DNA from 3 places in the Streptomyces sp. NBC_00273 genome. Region 2 is predicted to be linked to each of the others. Evidence: riboswitches for the same ligand, from Rfam matches in the RefSeq annotation. Region 2 holds a riboswitch; each other region holds the start of a gene.
The links. Region 2 has a riboswitch for cobalamin ahead of OG386_RS16655 (ribonucleoside-diphosphate reductase subunit alpha). Riboswitches for the same ligand answer to the same signal wherever they lie in the genome.

Region 1 (4,273 bases), 2.3 Mb from region 2:
TGGGATCCGCCCCGATCGGGTTGAAGTACCGCAGGGAAAGGATCTTGATCGGCTGGCTGGCGGCGATGTCGGCGAACATGGCCTCGCAGACGGCCTTCGTCCGGGCGTAGGGGCTCTTCGCGTCGATCGGAGAGCTCTCGTCCACGGTCAGGTCGTCGCCCTCCCGGTAGATCGAGGCCGAGGAGCTGAAGATCATGCGGCTACAGCCGTTGCGCAGCAGGTGGGCGACGAACTCCAGGCTCTTGGCCACGTTGGCCCGGTAGTAGCCCACCGGGTCACCGACGGAGTCGGGCACGACGATGAGCGCGGCGCAGTGGACCACGGCTTCGATGTCGGGGTGTTCCTCGAAGACCCGGTCGATCAGCGCCCCGTCCGCGATGTCACCTTCGTAGAAGGCCTTGCCCCGGGCGAATTCGCGCCTTCCGGTGACGAGGTTGTCGAGGATCACCGGAGTGATCCCGGCGTCCGAGCAGGCCGACGCCACCGTGCTGCCGATGAATCCGGCACCGCCGGCGATCAGAACCTTCATGCGCAATCCCACCCACTTCGTATCGGACACTGCTGATCCGCCAGAGCCTACGGGTTGTCCCGCGGCCCCCGGCGGAGCGCCCCGACGCGCGGGCCCGGGACGGGCTGCGGGCCCGCAGGTCCGCAGCCCCACCGGCATTCGGTGGTCAGGCGCCCCAGCGCAGGGCGATGGTGTCGCCCACGTTGATGACCTTGTTGCGGACCGCGCCGGCGAACGCGGAGCCGTCGACGCTGACCTTCCAGGTGTTGGAGCCGCTGTTGGCCTTGCCGTTGACGGCCGTGACGGTGCCCGTGCCCGACGAGGGGGTCACGCTCGTGACGCAACCGGCCGGAGTCGCCCCGGTGGTGGCCGCGTTCAGGACGTCGCCGAGGGTGGTCGTCGTGCCGGTCGGGGTGAAGGCCACCGAGCAGGCCTTGAGGTTGCCGGCGCCGTCGTCGACGGTCAGCGCCAGCTTGGTGGCCGTACCGGCGGTGAAGGTGGACTGGGCGACCCACTGCGGGGCGCCGGGGGTGACCGGGACGGGCGGGGCCGTGGTGAAGCCACCGCCCGCGACGGCACGCAGGGCGTCGATGGAGGAGTAGGCGGAGGGGACGGTGTCGGAGGGCTTGTACTTGAAGCCGCCCGCCGGGTTGTACTGGTTGGCTATCAGGAAGTCGATCGGGGTCTTCCCGGTGACCGTGAGGAAGTCACCGGTCTGCGGGTTGAAGCCGCAGGCGTTCAGGCCCGCGACGCCCCAGCCGTTGGAGCTGGTGTTGACCCCGTAGAGGGAGTTGAAGGCGCCGGTGGAGGGGACCAGCGTGCTCTTGAGGAAGTTCTTCGCCTGGACGACGTCCGTGTCGGTGTTGGGGACGCCGGAGACGCAGAGGGCCGCCATGGCCGCGCCGGTCATGTCGACGTCGCTCGCGGAGTTGAGGACGGTCGGGTTGCCCTCGGCCTTCTGGTAGGTCCAGCCGCCGTCCACGTGCTGGTTGGCGCGGATCCGGGTGACGATCGAATCGGTCAGCGCCTGCGGAATGCGGGCGCCGCCGGCCTGCGTCTTGGCGCCGCCGAGCGAAAGGGCCGCGAACACCGTGCCGTTGAAGTTTCCGGAGGAGCCGAAGTAGCCCGTCTCCGCCGTCTGCCAGTAGGAGTAGACGTTCGCCACAAGGTTGCGGGAGGCGGAGACGCGGGCCGGGTCGATGCCGGCGGCGTACGCGTTCAGGGTGCCGCGCTCGTAGTCGGTGACCACCGGGGAGGCCGACGGCCAGGCCGCCGTCGAGAGCAGGTTGCGGTAGACGGTGCGGGCGTTCTTCGTCGTGTCACCACCGGGGTAGACGTCCACGACGGCCGTACCGGTCGCGGCGAAGGCGCTGAAGGCCCACTCGTTGGAGAGGCCCGCACCGGCGTACGAACCGTCCGCCGCCTGGAGGGACTTGAGGTAAGCGACGCCGTTGGTCTTGGAGGTGGCGATCTGTGCGGGCGACGAGGTCGCGAACGCGGGCAGCGCGGTGAGGGCGAGGGCACCGAGCGCGGCGGGCGCCGCGAGCGCGAGGCCGCGGGAGGTGCGGGGACGGGACATGGCCTGCTCCTGGAATCGGCGGACGCCGACCGCTCCCGGCGCCCCTGCCACCGTACGGACGCACGGCCGGGCATGCCGGAGGGCCGCCGTCCGGAACGCGTGGTACGGCTTCCTGTACTGCATCGCCGCATGGGCATTCGGGCTCGGAGACGGCCCCCGCCGTCCCACACCGCTGCGCGTCAGCTCCGGCTTCCCACCGGATTCCCCCATCTGGCAGCCCTGGACGCTACCCGAGTGATCAAGGGTCCGCCAGCCAGTCGGGAGCGGTCCGACGGAGCCGTCCGGGGCGTGTCCCATGAGACGGAGGCCACCTTGACGCTGTCTTTATCGGCGTGTTCCACTCCGACTGATAAGCACTCAGCTCCAGGGGAAGCCGGTCGGAATCCGGCGCTGACCCGCAACCGTAGGCCCGGTCCCACCGGGCGAGCCGGAATGCCTGGAGCCTGGTTTTTGCAGCGAGAAACGCCGTCGCGGACTACGGCGTGGTTCGAAGGCTTCTTCCGCGCCCTGCGTTCTGCGCCGCGCCCGGCGCCCTGCGCCCCGTGCCGTGCCCGTGCGGGTACGAGAAGCCCTGTGCCACGCACTGGTCCGCCCGGCCGACACGAGGGGCCGTGGTGGGGACCGCAGAGCAAGCAGAGCGACGCACGGGGCGGAAGAGGCTGGTGTCGCTGCTGTCGGCGGCGCTGCTGACCTTCGGCACGAGCGTGGCCTTCGTCACCGGTACGACGTCCGCGGCGGCCGACCCGATCGAGGGGTGCACGGCCACCACCGGCGCCATCGTCGCCGTCGACTTCGGGCCGTTCGGCGGGAAGGTCGAACGGGGCTGCGACACCACCCCGACCACGGGCTACGAGTTGCTCCACGCCGGCGGTTTCACCACGGAGGGCACCCAACACGACGGCCCCGCCTTCATCTGCCGCATCGGCAGCGGATCCTTCAACTCCGGTACCCAGTACCCCACTGCGGACAAGGAGCCCTGCGTCCTGACCCCGCAGGCGACCGCGTACTGGTCGTACTGGACCGCGTCCCCCGGCCAGAAGACCTGGACCTACAGCTCGCTCGGCGCGATGGCCCGGATCCCGAAGGCCGGTGACGTGGACGCCTGGGTGTTCGGCAGCACGGACATCGGTGGCACCTCGGGCAAGCCCGCCTTCTCCCCCGACGACGTGCGCGCCGCGGGCGGCACGCCCGACCCGGACCCGACGGGCCCGCCCCCCGTGCCGCCGGGCACCGTCGACGTACCCGCCGCCACCCGCTGGATCACCGGGAAGCTGACCGACGGCGAGCGGGTCGTCGACGAGGGCGCCACCACCCCGAACTACCTGCTCACCACGGAGGCCGTGTACGCCCTGGCCGGCGCCGATCCCAAGAGCGCCGCGGCCCGCAAGGCCGCCGACTTCCTGGCCGCACCCGCGCACACGGACGCGTACGCCTACCCGGCCGGCAAGGCCGGGATCCCCGACGCGACCGCCGCCGCACGACTCGCGCTGGTCGCCGAGGCCACCGGGAAGGATCCCCGCGCCTTCGGCGGGCACGACCTGCTCGGCGACCTGGTCAGGTACGTCTGCCCGAGGGACATCGGCGACGGCGAGACGATCGAGGGCTGCCTCACCAAGGGCGACTTCCGCACCACCGGCCAGTCCGATGCCCAGGCCATGGCCGTCATCGCCCTGCTGAACGGCGGCGTGACGCCTCCGGCCGACGCCGTGAAGCGGCTGACCGCCCTCCAGTGCGAGGACGGCGGGTTCACCAGCATCCTCATCCGCTCCGGCGGATGGTGCGACAGCGACGCGAACGCCACAGCACTGATCGCCCTGGCCCTCAAGCGGGCCGGCGGCCACGACGCCGTCGTCGAGAAGGCCCGCGCCCACCTGCGGAAGTCCCAGCTGCCCACCGGCGCCTGGCCCGCCGCCGCCTACATGACCACCGGCAACGCGGCATCCACCGGCTGGGCGGCCCAGGCCATGCGCGCCCTCGGCGACACCCCCTACGCCGACGCGGGTCTGTTCTGGCTCTCCAAGCAGCAGCTGCCCGGCGGGGCCTTCGGCTTCGAAGAGGGGCTGACCGACCCGCAGTTGTACCCGACCGCCCCGGCCGTCGTCGCGGCCGCCAAGAGCGATCTGGTGAAGCTGACCACCAAGAAGGTGGATCCGCCCACACCTCCGACCACTCCTTCACCTCCGACC
Region 2 (4,273 bases):
CGAACAGCTGGCGCGACAGGTACAGGCGCGCCTCCGGGGAGTTGATGTGCTTGTAGAGCGTCAGCACCAGGTTGTTCGAGACGATCGAGTCGCCCGTCGCGAAGAACGCGACCAGCCGGCCGATCATGTGCTGCTCGGCGGGCGTCAGCTTCGCGAGGTCGGCGACGTCCGAGTGGAGGTCGACCTCCTCGACGGTCCAGGTGTTCTTGATCGCGTCCCGGTAGCGCTCGTAGAAGTCGGGGTAGCGCATCGGGCGGAGCGTGAGCTCGAAGCCCGGGTCCAGGAGGTTCTTCTGGTCGTTGGAGCTCATTACTGGCAGGCCTCGCAAGACTCGGGGTTCTCAAGGGAGCAGGCCAGCGCCTCGGCGTCGGCGACCGCCTGCGGCAGCTCGACGGGGGTGGCCGCCTGCGCGGCCCGGGCGATCTTCGTCGCCGGGCGCGAGCGCAGGTAGTAGGTGGTCTTCAGACCCTGCTTCCAGGCGTACGCGTACATCGAGCTGAGCTTGCCGATGGTGGGCGTCTCCAGGAACAGGTTCAGCGACTGCGACTGGTCCAGGAACGGCGTACGGGCCGCCGCCATGTCGATCAGACCGCGCTGCGGGATCTCCCACGCCGTGCGGTACAGCTCGCGGACCTCGGCCGGGATCCAGCCGAAGCCCTGGACCGAGCCGGAGGAGTCGCGCAGCGCCTCGCGGGTCTGGGCGTCCCACACGCCGAGCTGCTTCAGCTCCTCCACCAGGTAGCCGTTCACCTGGAGGAACTCACCACTGAGCGTCTCGCGCTTGAAGAGGTTGGAGACCTGCGGCTCGATGCACTCGTACACGCCGGCGATCGAGGCGATCGTGGCCGTCGGGGCGATGGCGAGGAGCAGGGAGTTGCGCATGCCGGTCTCGGCGACGCGGGTGCGCAGCGCGTCCCAGCGCTCCGGCCAGTTCAGCTCGACGTCGTAGTGGTCCGGGTGCAGGACACCGCGGGCGGTACGGGTCTGCTCCCAGGCCGGGAGCGGGCCGCTGCGCTCGGCGAGGTCGCAGGAGGCCTCGTAGGCGGCCAGCATGATGCGCTCGGAGAGCTTGGTGGACAGGGCCTTCGCCTCGGGGGAGTCGAAGGGCAGCTTCAGCTTGAAGAAGACGTCCTGGAGACCCATCGCGCCCAGGCCCACCGGGCGCCAGCGGGCGTTGGAGCGGCCGGCCTGCTCGGTCGGGTAGAAGTTGATGTCCACCACGCGGTCGAGGAAGGTGACGGCCGTGCGGACGGTCTCGTCGATCCGCTCCCAGTCGATCTCGCGACCGTCCGCCGTGTCGATGACGAACGCGCCCAGGTTGACCGAGCCGAGGTTGCAGACGGCCGTCTCGCCGTCGTTGGTGACCTCGATGATCTCGGTGCACAGGTTCGAGGAGTGCACGACGGTGCCCGGTTCGGCGGTCTGGTTCGCCGTGCGGTTGGAGGCGTCCTTGAACGTCATCCAGCCCTGGCCGGTCTGCGCGAGGGTGCGCATCATCCGGCCGTACAGGTCGCGCGCCGGCATGGTCTTGCGGGCCAGGCCGTCCGCCTCGGCCTTGCGGTAGGCGGCGTCGAACTCGTCGCCCCACAGGTCGACCAGCTCGGGCACGTCGGCCGGGGAGAACAGCGACCAGTCGGCGTCGGAGTTCACGCGGCGCATGAACTCGTCCGGCACCCAGTGGGCGAGGTTCAGGTTGTGCGTACGGCGCTGGTCCTCACCGGTGTTGTCGCGGAGCTCCAGGAACTCTTCGATGTCCGCGTGCCAGGTCTCCAGGTAGACGGCGGCGGCGCCCTTGCGGCGGCCGCCCTGGTTCACGGCGGCGACGGAGGCGTCGAGGGTCTTCAGGAACGGCACGATGCCGTTGGAGTGGCCGTTGGTGCCGCGGATCAGCGAACCGCGGGCGCGGATGCGGGAGTACGAGAGGCCGATGCCGCCGGCGTGCTTGGAGAGGCGGGCGACCTGGTGGTAGCGGTCGTAGATCGAGTCGAGCTCGTCCAGCGGGGAGTCCAGCAGGTAGCAGGAGGACATCTGCGGGTGCCGGGTGCCGGAGTTGAAGAGGGTGGGGGAGGACGGCAGGTAGTCCAGGCGGCTCATCAGCCGGTACAGCGAGGCCACTTCCTCCACGGCCTGGACGCTCTCGTCGGCGGCCAGGCCGCAGGCCACGCGCAGCATGAAGTACTGCGGGGTCTCGATGACCTGACGGGTGATCGGGTGGCGCAGCAGGTAGCGGCTGTGCAGGGTGCGCAGGCCGAAGAAGCCGAAGCGGTCGTCGGCGCCCTCGGCGAGGGTCAGCTCGACGAGCGAGTCGAGCCGGGCCGCGTGGGTGCGGACGAACTCGGCCGTGCGGTCGGCGATGAGGCCCTCGCGGTGGCCGACCTCGACGGAGGCCGAGAAGGACGTGGAGCCCTGGCTCGCGGCCTCGTCGCGCACGGCCAGCGTCAGCAGGCGGGCGGCGAGCCGGGAGTAGGCCGGGTCCTCGGAGATCAGACCGGCGGCGGCCTCCGTGGCCAGCCCGCGCAGTTCGGCGTCGTCGGCGGCGGAGCTGCGGCCGCGCAGCGCGGAGGCCGCGACCCGGCCGGGGTCGGTGTCGGGGAGGTCCGCCGTAAGTTCGGTGAGGGTACGCAGCAGCGTGGCCCCCGGGCCCTCGGTGTTGTCGCCAGAAGTGGACTCGGCGCGCGGTGCGGAAGGCGCGATGGTCACGGCGGGAGCTCTCCCTCGCTCGGCCCGGTCATCGGCGAGGCGGGGCGCGAGCGGGCGCAGGCGGGCGCGACGAGAACGCGTACCCCGCATGGCGTCCACCGGCCCAACCGCGAGGCCCGGACGAATCGGCACCCGGTTCGGTCGAGCCGGGCGCGCTGTCGGCAGGTCATCGGACTTGGCGTCCGGTAGCCGGACACTTCATACCGTTGCGGGACAGTTCCGGATTCGCACCGGATTCCCCTGCGGCGACAGCAGGCATGAGCATACATGTGGGGGCGGCCCTGTGCGGTAACCCCCACATGTAGTGTCGGCGTGGCTACAGCTTGAGCCGGTAAGTGAGGAGTGTCAGGCCCTCGATCGGCGCCCAATCCCGCTCCGGAGTGCGTACGAAACCCAGGCGCGCGTAGATCCGATGGGCCCCGGCCATGCTGCGCTGGGTGGACAGGACCAGGCCGGTCACGCCCTCCACGGCCCGCGCCCGCTCGATGCAGGCCCGCACCAGAGCCTCGCCGGCGCCCTGGCCGCGCGCCTCGTGGGCCACCGCGAGCATCCGGAACTCCGCCTCGTCGGGGGCCGCGACGTCGGCGAGCGGACTGCCCGGAGCGGCGAACGTCACACCGCCGAGCAACCGGCCGTCCCGCTCGGCGACGAGCACCTCGGCCCGGGCGGCCCGGCCGGCCACGTCGCGCAGCACGTTCAGGTAGGCGTCGTCCTCGTTGAAGTCCAGATGCCCGTCGGCGAGGTAGGCCCGCGCCGTGATCTCGCCCAACTCCGCGTAGTCGGCGGGCAGCGCCGTTCTGATCACCATGTCCATGCGGTCGAGTGTGCGGGACGGTGCCGGCGGGCGGCGCTATCGTCGGAGACAGCACCGTCGAGGAAGGTGAGCGAGGCATGACCGTGATCGCCGACCGCCCCCACATGCTGACCGAGGAGTTCGAAGAACTCGCCTTCGCGGCACGCAACCGGATGGAGGGGCTGCAGCTCGAGTTCATCGACGGGAAGCTGCGGAGCAGGGCGCTGGGTGACGGCAGCCACGGGATGATCGTCCAGTGGCTCACGCGGATCTGCATGCAGCACCACCCCGAGCTCTGGCTGCACGCTGGGCGGGGCCTCAAGGTGCAGGCGGGCCGGGACGGCCGGGCGATTCCGAATGCCTCGCTGGCCCACTCGGGCGCGTTCGCCGGGCATGGCGAGTGGTCTGATCCCGATCCGGTACTCATGGCCGTCGAGGTCACGTCGTGGAACTCGGACACCGACCGTCGCCACCGCCAGGAGAAGCCCCGGGTGTACGCGGAGAGCGGCATCCCCGTCTACCTGCTGATCGACCGTGCCACGTCCGAGGTCTTGCTCTACAGCGAGCCCGGCGGGCAGCGGTACGAGTGCGTGCGCACCGTGTCCTACGGCAGGGACGTCCACCTCCCCGACCCCGTCGGTATCACCCTCCGGACGGAAGTCCTCAGGGACTGGGTGCGCTGAGACATGCCCGCAGGCCCCGCCGGAAGCATCCGGCGGGGCCTGCGGCCTGCGGGGCGGTTCAGCAGCAGCGGAAGCCCTCGCGGGGGTCCGCCTCGCG
Region 3 (4,273 bases), 4.1 Mb from region 2:
GCGGCATGGTGTCTGTGCAGCCAGAACGACATTGAGCCGGTCCTGATGTCCGTGACCCCCTCACTAGGGGCTGACCTGCGTTTCTCCACCGAACTCCTCTCCTTCGACCAGGACCCGGGCGGGGTCACCGCGATCGTGAAGAACCGGGAGACCGGGGAGCACAGCACGGTGCGCGCGGACTACCTCGTCGCCGCCGACGGGCCGCGCAGCCCCGTGCGGGAGGCGCTCCGGATCGGCCAGAGCGGCTCCGGGGACCTGTTCCACAACGTGAGCATCACCTTCCGGTCGCAGATGCTGGCCCACGTGGTCGGCGACCGGCGTTTCATCGTGTGCTACCTGACCAAGCCCGATGCCGACGGGGCCCTGCTGCCGGTCGACAACGGCGAGCGGTGGGTCTTCCACGCGCCCTGGCACCCGGACCGGGGCGAGACGCTGGAGGACTTCACCGACGAGCGCTGCGTGGAGCACATCCGCCGGGCCGTCGGCGCCCCGGACCTGGACGTCGAGGTCACCGGGAAGGCCCCGTGGCACGCCGCCGAGCGGGTCGCCGAGCGGTACGCGGTCGGCCGGGTCTTCCTGGCCGGTGACTCCGCCCACGAGATGTCCCCCACCGGGGCGTTCGGCTCGAACACCGGCATCCAGGACGCCCACAACATCGCCTGGAAGCTCGCCGCGGTGCTGAACGGTTCGGCCGGGCCGGGGCTGCTGCAGACCTACGAGGCCGAGCGGTTGCCGGTGGCCCGGGCGACGAGCGAGCGCGCCTCGGCGCGGTCGGCGGAGCACAGCCACCCGGGATACGAGCCCGACCCCGAACCCACGTCCGCGCCCGCTCCGGATTCCGGGTCCGCGCCCACGCCTGCGGCCGGGCCGGACTCCGCGCCCGGCGTCGGCGGCGGCCGGCAGGGCGGGGTCCTCTCCGTGGCCATGGGCTACCGCTACAACCAGGGCGCGGTGCTGGGAGCCGACCCGGAGCAGCCCGTCGTGCCCGAACGGATGCGGCTCTGCGGCGATCCGGGCAGTCGTGCACCGCACATGTGGCTCTGTGGTCCGGGGGATCCGGAGCCGAAGTCCACCGTGGACCTCTACGAGCGATCCTTCGTCCTGCTGTGCTCCGAGGGCGCTCCGTGGCGTGCCGCGGGGCGGTCCGTCGCCGAACAGTTGGGCGTTCCCCTGGACGTGTACGCGATCGGCACCGGTCCGGAGGCCGACCTGATCCCGGCGAACGGCGGCGACTGGACCGAGGTGCACGGCACGACCGGGCAGGGCGCGGTCCTCGTCCGCCCGGACGGCTTCGTGGCGTGGCGTTCGGCGCAGGCGGTGGCGGATCCGGCGGCGGTCCTGCACGAGGTCCTGACCACGCTGCTGGACCGCTCCTGATCCGGCCGATCCCGCTTCCCGCGAGCCCGGGGGCGCCGTCCGGCGGAGTGATCCGCGGGACGGCGCCCTTCACCTCGTGACGATGGCGGAGCGGGTCATCGCGTCGTCTTCGAGCCGAGGGCCCCGGGAGTCCTCGGGACCCAGTCGGGGGTTGCCGAGGCCTGCTTCGGGTCCGGCTCCCGCATGGTCACGCGCCAACCGTCCTCTCCGGCCCTTCCGGTGAGGCGCACCGTGAACGACTTGGTCTGGCCCGTGTCGTGGAAGTACACGACGACGAGCTGCCGCACGGACCCCTCGTCGTAGAACTCCGCGGTCACCTTCCCCTTGGCCCCCTCGTGGAAGGCCCGGATCCAGTTCCGCGCGGTCCGCTCGACGTCCCCCTTCGCGTCGTCGGGGTCGGCGGCGAGCGACTCCACCTCCTCGGCCTTGCCGTCGGCGAGCCGCCAGATCAGCTTCTGGGTGATCTGGAGGGATTCGGAGGTGGGGTACCCGACCACGCCCAGCGGTTCGTGCCCCGCGTAGTCGGTCGCGTACTGCAACGCTTCGTCGTCGGCGGCGCATGCGGTGAGACCGCCCCATGCCACCACGGACACCAGGGCGGCGCGCAGGGCGAGTGCGGCGCGCGGGACCGGTCCAGCCATACTTCCTCGGTCTTCCGGTGGTCATCGAGCGATCTCGATGCAGAGAGCTGCAACGTACTGCCCTGACCGGGCAGTTCGATCCGGTAAACGGACAAGCGGGACACAACTCGCGCCGCAGTGACGCAATTCACTCCATGGCTGGATTTCGACCCTCATGTGTCTCACCCCGCCATCCGGATGCCGGACAACCCCGCGCGCCGGCGGGCAACGCCGTCTACTCTGGCCGGGCAGCTGGTTCGCCCCGTCCGCCAGGCGGGATGCGTCGCAAGAGGGAACCCGGTGGGAATCCGGGACTGCCCCGCAGCGGTGAGCGGGAACGACCGCCGTCATACGCACTGGGCCCGGACGGGTCTGGGAAGCGACGGCCAGTAGGAGTCTCGTACGGCATCCGTACGACGGGACGCGCCCGCGAGTCCGAAGACCTGCCCGTTGCCCGTGCGCGACCGATCGCGCGCGGAAATCCCGGTGACCTCGTGGGCGGGTCGGCGACACATCAGGCGGACGACCGCGGGCACGTGCAGCCGCACGCACCCGTACCCGGTCGGCATCCGCCCGGTTCGTCATCCCTTCGCGCCCTCGACCCCTCACCGGGTCCACAGGAGAACGCTCGCGAAGGAGAGTTCCGTGACCCGCACGACCCCCGCCGCCGCAGGACGGCCCACGGTGGCCACCGTGTACGGCTACCCCCGCCAAGGCCCCAACCGCGAACTGAAGAAGTCCGTCGAGGGCTACTGGAGCGGCCGCAACGACGCCGAAGCCCTCCGGGAAACCGCCCGCGACCTGCGCCGGGCCAACTGGCAGCAGCTGGCCGACGCCGGCATCACCGAGGTGCCCACCGGTGACTTCTCGTACTACGACCACGTGCTGGACACCAGCGTGATGGTCGGCGCCGTCCCCGCGCGGCACCGCGCCGCCGCCCTGGCCGACCCGCTCGACGGGTACTTCGCCATGGCGCGCGGTACCCGGGACGTGGCGCCGCTGGAGATGACCAAGTGGTTCGACACCAACTACCACTACCTGGTGCCGGAGCTCGGCCCGGACACGGTCTTCACCGCCGACTCCACCAAGCAGGTCGCCGAGCTGGAGGAAGCGCTCGGGCTGGGCCACGCCGCCCGCCCGGTCCTGGTCGGACCCGTCACCTACCTGCTGCTGGCCAAGCCCGCCCCCGGCGTCGCCGCCGACTTCGATCCGCTGGCCCTGCTCGACCGGCTGCTGCCCGTCTACGCGCAGGTCCTGGCCGACCTGCGCGCCGCCGGAGCCGAATGGGTGCAACTGGACGAGCCCGCCCTGGTGCAGGACCGCACCCCGGCCGAGCTGAACGCCACCGCCCGCGCGTACCGCGAGCTCGGCGGCCTGCCCGACCGGCCCAAGCTGCTCGTCGCCTCCTACTTCGACCGGCTCGGCGAGGCCCTGCCCGTGCTGGCCAAGGCACCCGTCGAAGGGCTCGCCCTGGACTTCACCGAGGCCGCGGCCGCGAACCTCGACGACCTCGCCGCCGTCGGCGGCCTGCCCGGCAAGCGCCTCGTCGCCGGTGTCGTCGGCGGCCGCAACATCTGGATCAACGACTACGAGAAGTCCCTCAGCACCCTCGGCACCCTCCTCGGGCTCGCCGACCGGGTGGACGTGGCCGCCTCCTGCTCCCTGCTCCACGTGCCGCTGGACGCCACCGCCGAACGGGACGTCGACCCGCAGGTGAGGCGCTGGCTCGCCTTCGCCCGCCAGAAGACCGCGGAGGTCGCCACGCTCGCCCGGGGCCTGGCCCGCGGCACGGAGGCCATCGCCGCCGAACTCGCCGCCAACCGGGCCGACCTGGCCTCCCGCGCCGGATCCGCCCTCACCCACGATCCGGCCGTCCGGGCCCGCACCGCCGCCGTCACCGGCGCGGACGGGCGGCGCGCCCAGCCGTACCCGGAGCGGGCCGCCGCCCAGCGGGCGCACCTGGGCCTCCCGCTGCTTCCGACGACCACGATCGGATCGTTCCCGCAGACCACCGAACTGCGCACCGCCCGCGCCGACCTGCGGGCCGGGCGCATCGACACCGCCGGCTACGAGGACCGCATCCGGGCCGAGATCCGGGAGGTCCTGGCCTTCCAGGAGAAGGCCGGCATCGACGTACTGGTGCACGGCGAGCCCGAACGCAACGACATGGTGCAGTACTTCGCCGAGCAGCTCACCGGCTACCTGGCCACCCAGCACGGCTGGGTCCAGTCCTACGGCACCCGCTACGTCCGTCCGCCCGTCCTGGCCGGCGACGT

Region 1: another riboswitch for cobalamin. It lies ahead of OG386_RS07110 (hypothetical protein); the one in region 2 lies ahead of OG386_RS16655 (ribonucleoside-diphosphate reductase subunit alpha).
Region 3: another riboswitch for cobalamin. It lies ahead of metE (5-methyltetrahydropteroyltriglutamate--homocysteine S-methyltransferase); the one in region 2 lies ahead of OG386_RS16655 (ribonucleoside-diphosphate reductase subunit alpha).

What each region holds. Positions count from the first base shown of each region.
Region 1 is NZ_CP108067.1:1,658,715-1,662,987, forward strand. Features, by position in the region: gene galE (UDP-glucose 4-epimerase GalE) at 1-529, opposite strand, end outside; gene OG386_RS07110 (hypothetical protein) at 675-2,087, opposite strand; cobalamin riboswitch at 2,202-2,334, opposite strand; gene OG386_RS07115 (prenyltransferase/squalene oxidase repeat-containing protein) at 2,702-4,273, shown strand, end outside.
Region 2 is NZ_CP108067.1:3,940,934-3,945,206, reverse strand. Features, by position in the region: gene OG386_RS16660 (ribonucleotide-diphosphate reductase subunit beta) at 1-310, opposite strand, end outside; gene OG386_RS16655 (ribonucleoside-diphosphate reductase subunit alpha) at 310-2,700, opposite strand; cobalamin riboswitch at 2,844-2,965, opposite strand; gene OG386_RS16650 (GNAT family N-acetyltransferase) at 3,017-3,514, opposite strand; gene OG386_RS16645 (Uma2 family endonuclease) at 3,592-4,176, shown strand; gene OG386_RS16640 (CstA-like transporter-associated (seleno)protein) at 4,235-4,273, opposite strand, start outside.
Region 3 is NZ_CP108067.1:8,057,524-8,061,796, forward strand. Features, by position in the region: gene OG386_RS36100 (FAD-dependent oxidoreductase) at 1-1,377, shown strand, start outside; gene OG386_RS36105 (hypothetical protein) at 1,473-2,018, opposite strand; cobalamin riboswitch at 2,234-2,462, shown strand; gene metE (5-methyltetrahydropteroyltriglutamate--homocysteine S-methyltransferase) at 2,643-4,273, shown strand, end outside.